3 regions of the Ensifer sp. EB106-05-01-XG146 genome follow, and region 3 is predicted to be linked to each of the others. Evidence: predicted binding sites of a transcription regulator. Region 3 holds the regulator's gene; each other region holds the start of a gene.
The links. Region 3 encodes LexA, which represses DNA repair genes until DNA is damaged. Its sites were predicted from a motif close to TGTTCNNNNTGTGTTCNG; they were not measured.
Positions count from the first base shown of each region.

Region 1 (3,270 bases), on a different contig from region 3:
GCATGCAACGCTCTGGACAGCTCAAATGTGCTCGGCCGCTAGCTCCATGAAGACATCTTTGGCTAAGATCGGGAGAGCCCGCGTCGCCCTTGCGTTGCCTCGTCATCGTGAACAGCTAGGCGCTCTGGACGGCGAGCAATTCGATCTTCTTTTCGAGACCTACGCGCTTGCCGCGATGAGGGTCGACGAACTTTTGAGGAAACAGTCTCCTGAGCAAGACCTTAGACGGTATCGCGAAATATGCCTGGACATCCAGGAAGACATCGCCTTGCTGCTTGGACGTCTGCAAAGGCAATCCGAATGAATTTGGGGTGCCTTAGCCGTTATTCTTGCCGGTTCCCTGTAGCCAGCCGGCAAGCTCCCGGCGCACGACGTGTTCGAGCACGGCCATGCCTTCGGCGCTGTCGTTCAGGCAGGGGATGTGGGTGAACTTCTCGCCGCCATTGTGATGGAAGCTTTCGGCCGCCTGCTCGGCGATCTCTTCCAACGTTTCCAGACAGTCGGAGACGAAGCCCGGGTTGAGGACGGAAATGCGCTTGACACCGTCCTGCGCAAGTTTTTCGACCGTCTTGTCGGTATAGGGCTGCAGCCATTCCTCAGGCCCGAAGCGCGACTGGAAGGTGACCTGCAGCTTCTCCTTCGACCAGCCGAGCTTTTCGCGCAAAAGCCGCGCGGTCTTCTGGCACTGGCAGTAGTAGGGATCGCCCTTGTCGAAATAGCTCTTCGGAATGCCGTGGAAGGAGGTCAGAACCACCTCCGGCTCCCAGTCGAGCGTCGCCAGGTGACGCTCGATCGAGGTTGCCAGAGCGTCGATGTAGACGGGATCGTCGTGGTAGGGCGGAACGGTGCGCAGTGCCGGCTGCCAGCGCATCTTCAGAAGCGCCTCGAAGGCCTTGTCATTAACGGTGGCGGTGGTGGCGGCGGCATATTGCGGATAGAGCGGGAAGACGAGAATGCGTTCACAGCCGGCCTTCTGCAGTGCGTCCATGCGCGAGGCGATCGACGGCTGGCCGTAGCGCATGCCCCAGTCGACGATGACGTTAGGCTGGTCGGCGAAGGACTTCGCCATCAGTTCGGACTGGTTGCGGGTGTAGGTCCGGAGGTAGCTTTCGTTCAAGTCCCTGTTCCAGATCGTCTCATAGGCCTTGCCGACCTTGCCGGGGCGGGTGTTGAGCACGATGCCGAACAGGATCGGGTACCAGAACAGTCGCGACCACTCGATCACCCGGCGGTCGGTCAGAAACTCCTTCAGGTAGCGGCGCATCGAGGTGTAGTCGGTGCCATCAGGCGTGCCGAGATTGACCAGGAGAACTCCGATGTTGCCGCGTTTAATAGTGGGGTGACCGGCAGTTTTTTTGAGCATCACATCTTTCTTCATTTATCAACCCAATTGAATACGGATGGAATGCGGGATGGATCAGCCGCGACTGAAAATTCTGAAGCGACCAGGGAAAGCGTTCTTGATTGAAAGCTGCGATACTGGAAGCGGAACACAGCGACCGTTCATCTTTCGACATTCGCCTGCGGCTCCCCGCGAAACCTTGACGAACATAACATGAACATCTAAAGTCGCGTCATGACACCCATGGCACTTGGAAAGAAGCTGGCGATCCTATCGGACGCAGCCAAGTACGACGCCTCATGCGCCTCGAGCGGTGGCGAGAAGCGAGATTCACGCAAAGGAGGAATAGGATCTTCCGGTGGGAGCGGTATTTGCCATGCCTACACGCCAGATGGGCGATGCATATCGCTATTAAAGATCCTGATGACGAACTTCTGCATCTTCGACTGTGCCTATTGCATCAATCGCGTCAGTTCCAATGTCGAGCGCGCGCGGTTTAGCGTCGAAGAAGTGGTATCATTGACGCTCGAGTTTTACCGACGCAACTACATTGAAGGCTTGTTTCTCTCCTCCGGTATCATCCGCTCGCCTGACCAGACCATGGCCGATATGGTCCGCATTGCCCGAACGCTGAGAGAAGTCCACGGTTTTAAAGGCTACATTCACCTCAAGACCATCCCCGACGCACAGGCTGAGCTCATTCGTGAGGCCGGCCTTTGGGCCGACCGGTTGTCAATAAATGTCGAACTGCCAAGGGATTCGAGCGTAAGGAAGTTCGCGCCGGAGAAGCGGCCGGAAACCATTCGTGCCGCCATGGCACAGGTTCGGCTGGAAGGTGAAGCCGCGCAAGACAAGACCCACACCGGCCGCAAGCCGCAACGCTTTGCCCCTGCCGGCCAGAGCACGCAGATAATTGTCGGCGCTGACGGCGCCGACGATACCGCCATCCTGTCCTGCGCAACCCGGCTTTATAGCGGTTACAAGCTGCGGCGCGTTTACTATTCGGCGTTCTCACCGATCCCGGACGCTTCCTCTGCGCTTCCCCTGGTTCAGCCACCGCTTGTTCGGGAGCACCGGCTCTATCAGGCCGACTGGCTTCTGCGATTTTATGGCTTTACGACCGACGAGATCGCGACCGGCACGCAAGGAGGCTTTCTGGATCTGGAGCTCGATCCGAAGACGGCATGGGCGCTGCAGAACCGGCAATTCTTTCCGGTCGACGTCAACCTCGCCTCCCGCGATACGCTTCTGCGCGTGCCGGGATTTGGGACGCGCGTGGTCGACCGCATCATCACCGCGCGACGCAATCGCCGCCTCCGTGTCGAGGATCTCGCTCGAATGGGAGCGCTGACACGCAAGGCTCGCCCCTTCGTTGCCCTGCCCGGCTGGAGCCCCGGCGGTTTGACGGACAGCAGCGATCTGCGCGCGCGCCTGGCGCCCCCGCCAAAGCAACTTCAGCTTCTATGACTTACGGGGTCTCACTTCCGGACAAGGGAACTTTTGATGCCTGGCGAAATGCCGCCAGGCGCGCTATCAGCCACCGGATCGCCCCCGACCAAATTGACTGGAACAGCGCGGGCGGCCTGTTCGACAGGGCCTTTCTCCCGGAGACTCCAGGCGAGCACGCAGCACGCGTTCCTCAAGCCTTCATGACTTTGGCGCAGTCCGTAATCTGGCATTCAGCACCAGAACGCTTGGCGCTCCTTTATCGCGCGCTTTGGCGCCTCGACAGGCGCGAGGGCGAGCCGCTCTCGCCCGCCGATCCGCTCGGTCGCAAACTGTCGCTTATGCAGAAATCCGTCGGACGGGACATTCACAAGATGCATGCATTCGTTCGCTTCCGCGAAATCTCAGCAGAGGGTCCGCGTCGACGCTTTGCCGCCTGGTTTGAGCCGACGCACAATACGCTGGAGCCGGGAAGCGCTTTC
Region 1 covers NZ_JBYTDX010000003.1:1,321,337-1,324,606, forward strand. Annotated here, with positions in the region: gene AC3WVQ_RS34935 (hypothetical protein) at 59-304, shown strand; gene hemH (ferrochelatase) at 317-1,363, opposite strand; gene AC3WVQ_RS34945 (putative DNA modification/repair radical SAM protein) at 1,586-2,809, shown strand; gene AC3WVQ_RS34950 (UdgX family uracil-DNA binding protein) at 2,806-3,270, shown strand, end outside.
Region 1: the regulator LexA is predicted to act here: its motif matches at 1,545-1,562, upstream of AC3WVQ_RS34945 (putative DNA modification/repair radical SAM protein).

Region 2 (3,270 bases), 2.0 Mb from region 3:
AGCGGCGAGGACGTGCCGGCGGCGATGCGAAAGACCGCACCGTCGACGCGGAAAAGCAGCAGTTCGAACAGGCGCCCGCCCTCGCCGCGCTTCTCCAGTTCCGGTTTCAGCCGCAACGCCAGTTCTTCCGTCAGGCCCAAAATATCGTCTTCACCCTGGACCGGCTCGCCGAGCCGCCGCTCTGCCGAAAGGGCAGCGACGGGCAACCGTGGCGACAGCGGCTCGTCCTCGCGCCCGAGCGCCTGGTCGAGACGCAGAAGCAGGGTTGCGCCGAACCGGCGGGCGAGCGGTGCGCGCGGCGCCTCGATCAGGTCGCCGATCTGCTTGAGCCCGACCCGGCCGAGTGTTTCGATCGTTTCCTGCGGCAGCCGCAGCGCCGCCATCGGCAAGGGTGCCAGCGCTCGCGCCGCCTCGTCCTCGGCAAGGATAGCGTCGGAGCCGAAACGCGCCACCGCCCAGGAGAGCCCGGCGGACGAAGAGATCGCCGCCCGGGCCTCGACCCCCAGATGAAAGAGGCGAGCGAGCAGATCGTCGAGCAGCGCTTTTTCCCCGCCGAGAAGATGGGCGCAGCCGGTGATGTCGAGAAAGAGGCCGCTGTCGCCGTCGAGCGCGACGAGCGGCGTGTAGCGGCAACACCAGTCCGCCAGCCCTGCAAGCAGCGCCCGGTCGGCGGCGGGATCGGCCGGCAGCACGTCGATCTCGGGACACATGGCCCGCGCTTCGGCGACACCCTGGCCGATATGAAACCCACGCCTTTCAGCGAAACCATCGAGCGCAACGAGACGCATTGCGCTCTTCACCTTGTCGGCGAAGACGACGGGCGGATGCTCAGGACGCCCGCGGGAAAGCCACGAGTTCCCCCAGCGCTTGCGCGCGACCCGATCGGCCGGAAGATGCGGAAAGGTGAGCGACAGAATGCGCTGGTTCTGGATCTGCCGCAGCAGCGGCTGGTAGGGGCTCGACGGGGTAAAGGCGGCGGTCATGGGGGTTCCACTCCAGGAAGAAGCCGAGCGGCGCAGGAGCCCTGCTCTTCTCGGCAATGACGTGAAAGACGGGATGGCCGATGCTGCCGCGAAGCATCGATCCATCCGGTAGCGGTCGCTCGCGCGCCGGCGCCGGCTCGACGAGGAAGCGGAAGAAGGCGCTGCTCGCCTCCTCGTGTCCGGATTGGCGCAGAAGCAGAAGGGGGACGTGGCCAGCGCGCGAGCGCACATGCAGGCGTCGGCTCTCGCTGAGTGCCAGGGCGGCCGGGTTGCCGCGAATTTCAAGGATGACGGCACAGAAGCTCGGCACGGAAAGCGCGGCCTCGGCGATCCAGAGCGCATCCTTTATCGTGCGTGGCAGGCTGAAGACGAGGCCGCGGACATCGAGACCAAAGGCCTTCAGACCCAACCCATAGGGCATGCCCGCCTCGGTGGAAGCCATCGACTGGCTGATCCAGAGAACGGGGGCGGCCGGCTCGCCCTTTTCAAGCCGCGCCCGTTGACAGAGCACGCTGAGTGCTGCGGCAAAACCGGCGGCTGCACCGGCATCGCGCGTCTCGGCATTGCGGATTTCCGTCATGCCTTCGAGCGGCAGGCCGCCTTCGAGAAGGTCGTCCAGATCGGGAACGCCGAGCGCCAGCGCCTTGCGGCCAGGCTCGTCTTCTTCCCGTTGACGGAAGCCGCCGGGATCGGCCGCCTTGGCGGCGCGCACGACGCCCGGAAGCCGACGGTTTTCGATCCTGGCTATGGTTTCTCGGAGCGAAAGTACCGTCTCCCGCTGCACGGCTGTGTCGGCCATGACGGTCAACTCCCATCAGAATGTTCATGTTATGTTCTATTAGATTCCAGAGCTTCCTAAATGAGTCAACAGCCAATTCTAAGAATTTATTCCTGTCTCTGTGGTCAAGGAATTCAACACTCGAAAAACAAAGGCAAAATCGCTATATGGAGGGCAACAAGGAGTGCCTATGGCCCGCATTGACCAGACCGATGATTGGCGGGAACGCCACGCACCGACGCTTACCACTTTCGAGCAGCTTGCGCTGGAGGCCTATGGCCACCTGCCGCAGGAATTCCGCCAGCTGACGACCGACCTTATCATCGAAGTTGCCGACTTCCCGAGCGACGACGTTTTCGAGGACATGGCGCTGGAAACGCCTTTCGACCTGCTCGGCCTCTTCGAAGGCCGCGGCATCAGCGAACGCTTCACCATGGAAACCGGCCAGTTTCCGAACCGCATCACCCTCTACCGCCGCCCAATCATCGACTATTGGGCGGAGAACGAGGAGACGCTGGGTGACATCATCACCCACGTGCTGATCCACGAGATCGGCCACCATTTCGGCCTCTCCGACGACGACATGGAACGGATCGAGGCCAGCGTCGAGCACGTCGGCGGCTGACACTTCATTTGCCTATCATCGCGCGGTGAGGGCCGCCCCTCATCCGCACGGTGAGGAAGCCTCTCATCCGCCTGCCGGCACCTTCTCCCCGCAGGCGGGGCGAAGGAAACTCGCGATACGCATCCCAATCGGAGCACGACCGATTCCAGAAAGCAGGCCTCACACGCCGATTGTGAGCATCAACCGCGTCCCCTCGCCCCGCCTGCAGGGAGAGGTTAGTCCTCGGGCTAAACCCGAGGAGAGGGGCAAACCTGCGCGACGGCAAACAGCCTCGACTACTGCTCCGACAGCTTGATATCCGGGGTGTATTCCTTGCCTTCGACCTCCTTCACCACCGCCTGGCCGCACTGCATGTGCTGCGTGTCGGCATTGAAAGCATAGGTGGGCGAGCCATGCAGGCTCCAGCCCTGGTTTAGCGCCGCCGTCACCTTGTGGCAGAAGGAAGCGTCGTCAGGGCCGGTCAGGAAGCGGAAGAGTTTCAAGATCTTGTCTTTCGTTTTTCGATGAGGTCCGCCTTGGCGGCAAGCGTGACGGCCTGGTCGAGGTGCAGCCGCTCGACCATCCGCCCGCTGAGGTTGATGACGCCCTTGCCGGCGTTTTCGGGCAGCGCGAAGGCGGCGATGATCGCGCGCGCCTCGTCGACGGCGATCTGATCGACGCCGAAGCGCTCGTTCGCCGGGCCGATCTGCGCTGGATGGATCAGCATTTTGCCGTCATAACCCATGTCGCGGCCCTGCCGGCATTCCTCGTCGAAACCGGCACCATCGCGGAAATCGTTGAACACGGCGTCGATGACATCGAGCCCGCCGCCGCGCGCGGCAAGCAGGATCTGCATCAGCCAGGGGATGAGATAGGGCCGGCCCGGACGATCCGGAACGCCGGTC
Region 2 covers NZ_JBYTDX010000001.1:3,509,033-3,512,302, forward strand. Annotated here, with positions in the region: gene AC3WVQ_RS17375 (Y-family DNA polymerase) at 1-944, opposite strand, end outside; gene AC3WVQ_RS17380 (ImuA family protein) at 829-1,782, opposite strand; gene AC3WVQ_RS17385 (metallopeptidase family protein) at 1,952-2,386, shown strand; gene AC3WVQ_RS17390 (DUF1737 domain-containing protein) at 2,662-2,868, opposite strand; gene AC3WVQ_RS17395 (HpcH/HpaI aldolase/citrate lyase family protein) at 2,865-3,270, opposite strand, start outside.
Region 2: the regulator LexA is predicted to act here: its motif matches at 1,804-1,821, upstream of AC3WVQ_RS17380 (ImuA family protein).

Region 3 (3,270 bases):
TCCATCGAGGTGTCGGAAGCAACGGTCCAGCCGTCGACATCCTTCCACTTGATGATTTCGGACTCCTCAGCCGCGGCCGATCCCGCGGCGATCAGACAGCTTACCAATCCGACCAGCAATCTACGCATGCAAAACCCCCGTTTGCCCGCATTTTGATAGGTCCCCGCATCGCTGTCGAGGGTGCCTAGCCGATCCCAGGCAATATTTTAGGAATATTCACCTCTCCGCGGCAAGCGGACTGCCCATCACATGGCGAAAGGATCTTTCGATGACTTGGTCTGGCCGCCGCCGGCAAAGGGATCGTTGTTCGGCGCATTGCCACCGGCGCCCGCAAAGGGATCGTTCGCCGCTCCCTGATCGCCATTCGGGATCAAGGCGCTCACCGCCTCCTGGCACTTGAACATCTCGCTTACCGCCTTCATCGAATCACGCAGGCTGAGGCTCGCGACGACGCGCCCCTCGAAGGCCAGCGCCAAGGTGTTCTTGCGAACGAACTCGGTAAAGAAGTCGGTGTTGGAAAAGTTGACGACAAGGGCCTTGGCGCCGGTCAGATCAACACCGAACGCAACGGCCGGCCACTGACGACCACGGTCGAGCTGCAAGGCAACATCGTATTCCCGCTGCGGCTCGATGGATTTCCATTCGGCATTGCCGATCGAAAGAAACGCCAGGTTCGTCGATCCCCGCGGATAAAAGCCGATACGAAGGATAGCGCCGGCGTCATAGCTCGTCGCCGCGTAACACGAGCCTCCCAGGGAAGGATCGGATCCCACCGTCCAGGCGTTGATCCGTTTCCAGATATTCGAACGCCCTTCTTCGGCAGACGCCGCTCCAGCCGTGAGCAACAGGCCGAGCACCACCAACGACAATCTATGCATGCAACCACCCCACTTTCCACGCAAAGTTATCTTTTTTTAGAGGCCTGTCGAGACGGTGAAGGCCCTTCCCCGCAGGGATTTTTGCGCGCCCCAGGCCCGATGCGAAAGCTGGCAGCTCCGATGCATTCTCCGCGCCGGTCCATGAAGAACGGCCGAGACGAGGTTGAGATGGAGCGGCTGGCGCAAATCAGCCACAGCCTGCGGGCAAAGAGCTGTTGAACATGGCAGAGTGATCGCCATGCTTGCTGGACTTCGGAACGAAAGCGCGGTTCACATCGTTTACCAACCCGTAGTCCCACCCCTTCATCAAGTGGACGATCACCGTGCTTGCCGCCCTGCTTCTCGCTTCGATAGTCGCATCGCCCAATATGCCTGACGTCAAGCTCAGTGCCGCGACGGTGGATGAACTCCAGACCGATTTCGAACGGGCCGTGCCGTGCCATCAGATCGATGGACGCAATGTTTGGAAGGGCGCGCTCGCGTTCTACATCCAGTCCTTCGTTTATGACGGCGATACGCCCGTTGCGACCGATGCGGCCGACGCAGTGCTTCCGGAAGACAACAGCGCCGAAACGGTGAAGGAGTTCGAAGACGCCTGCTCGGCCTCGCAAGCGACTTAAGTCTCTCCGCGAAGAGAGCCGCGATTCGTTCGAATCACGCGCGCGACCGGCCTGCCCGGCGCTGTTTTGGGACGCAACCGTCGCCGAAAACCGCCCCGCTCCCGCAAAAGTGACCAATCGCCCCCACAGAAGCAGCCAATTGCCTGAATTCACGGAATTTTAGGCACTTGCGGAACACATATGGAACAGATAGTGTCTGTTCTTGATTTGTTTCACGCCTCTGGAGCGACGTGCCATGCTGACCCGCAAGCAACAGGAATTGCTTCTGTTCATCCACGAACGCATGAAGGAGTCGGGCGTACCGCCGTCTTTCGATGAAATGAAGGATGCGCTCGACCTGGCGTCGAAGTCCGGCATTCACCGTTTGATCACGGCGCTCGAAGAGCGCGGGTTCATTCGCCGGTTGCCGAACCGGGCGCGCGCGCTCGAAGTCATCAAGCTTCCGGAAGCCTACGCCGCCGGCCAGCAACAGCCGCGCAGAGGCTTCTCGCCGAGCGTGATCGAGGGCAGCCTCGGAAAGCCGCCGGCCGCCGCTCCTGCCACGCCGAAGCCGGCGCCGGTCGCCGAAAGCACGTCTGTTTCCGTCCCGGTGATGGGCCGCATCGCTGCCGGCGTGCCGATCTCGGCGATCCAGAACAACACCCATGACATTACCGTTCCGCTCGACATGATCGGCAGCGGCGAGCATTACGCCCTCGAAGTAAAGGGCGATTCGATGATCGAGGCCGGCATCTTCGATGGCGACACGGTGATCATCCGCAACGGCAACTCGGCCAATCCCGGCGACATCATCGTGGCGCTCGTGGACGACGAGGAAGCGACGCTGAAGCGCTTCCGTCGCAAGGGCGCGTCGATTGCGCTCGAAGCGGCCAACCCCGCCTACGAGACGCGCATTTTCGGACCGGATCGCGTGAAAATCCAGGGCAAGCTCGTCGGGCTGATCCGCCGCTACCATTGAATTCCAGGCAGAACGCCGAATCAAAAGAGCCTCGCCACTGAAAGTGGCGAGGCTCTTTCCATTTAAGGCGACCTGAAATCCAGATCGCTTATTCGTGGATCGTGTATTCGCCGAGTTCGCAGAGATCCTGCGTGTCCTCGGTCGTATCGAGGGCCGAGCCTTCCTCGAATTCGAATCGCATGTCGTATTTGCAGACGTCCCGCCCGTCGGCAATGGTGATCTCCATGCTCTCGCCGGGGTTCAGGACCTGCCGACCGAAAACATCGTCTTCCCATTCATTGACGCCGACCGGCGACGTATAGAAATTCGTCAGTACCGCGCCGGTGTTGTTCTTCAGCTGGAAAACCAGGTCGTCCGCGCGCGCCTCCATAGCGGTCGCCGCAAAACACGCCAACGCCGTCAGGATCAGTCTCTTTTTCATTGATGCCATTGCCTCCGTTCTTAATGTTGACGGACGCTACCGATGCGGTTGATCTCAGCGGAGTCATCGTTCCCCCTCTACCGAATTCACCGAAGCGATAAGATCCGACGGAGGCATAGGAGACGTGGCTTGCGCGGACGTGTCGCGAATTTTACCGCGCTGCCCTAAGGCAGAACGCCAAACCAAATTTAACGAGGTGAGATTTTTGGAGGCCTCGCCCGGAATTGAACCGGGGTACAAGGATTTGCAGTCCTCTGCGTCACCACTCCGCCACGAGGCCTCACAGCTCGGATAACCAAGCGTTGGCGCGGATTTAGAATGATTGCAGAAAAACCGCAAGAGGCATTTTCTGAAAAACGCGCCGTCGAATTGCAGGACGGATACTTTCCACAG
Region 3 covers NZ_JBYTDX010000001.1:1,499,265-1,502,534, reverse strand. Annotated here, with positions in the region: gene AC3WVQ_RS07450 (hypothetical protein) at 1-119, opposite strand, end outside; gene AC3WVQ_RS07445 (hypothetical protein) at 246-863, opposite strand; gene AC3WVQ_RS07440 (hypothetical protein) at 1,202-1,498, shown strand; gene lexA (transcriptional repressor LexA) at 1,734-2,456, shown strand; gene AC3WVQ_RS07430 (hypothetical protein) at 2,545-2,886, opposite strand; tRNA gene AC3WVQ_RS07425 (tRNA-Cys) at 3,084-3,157, opposite strand.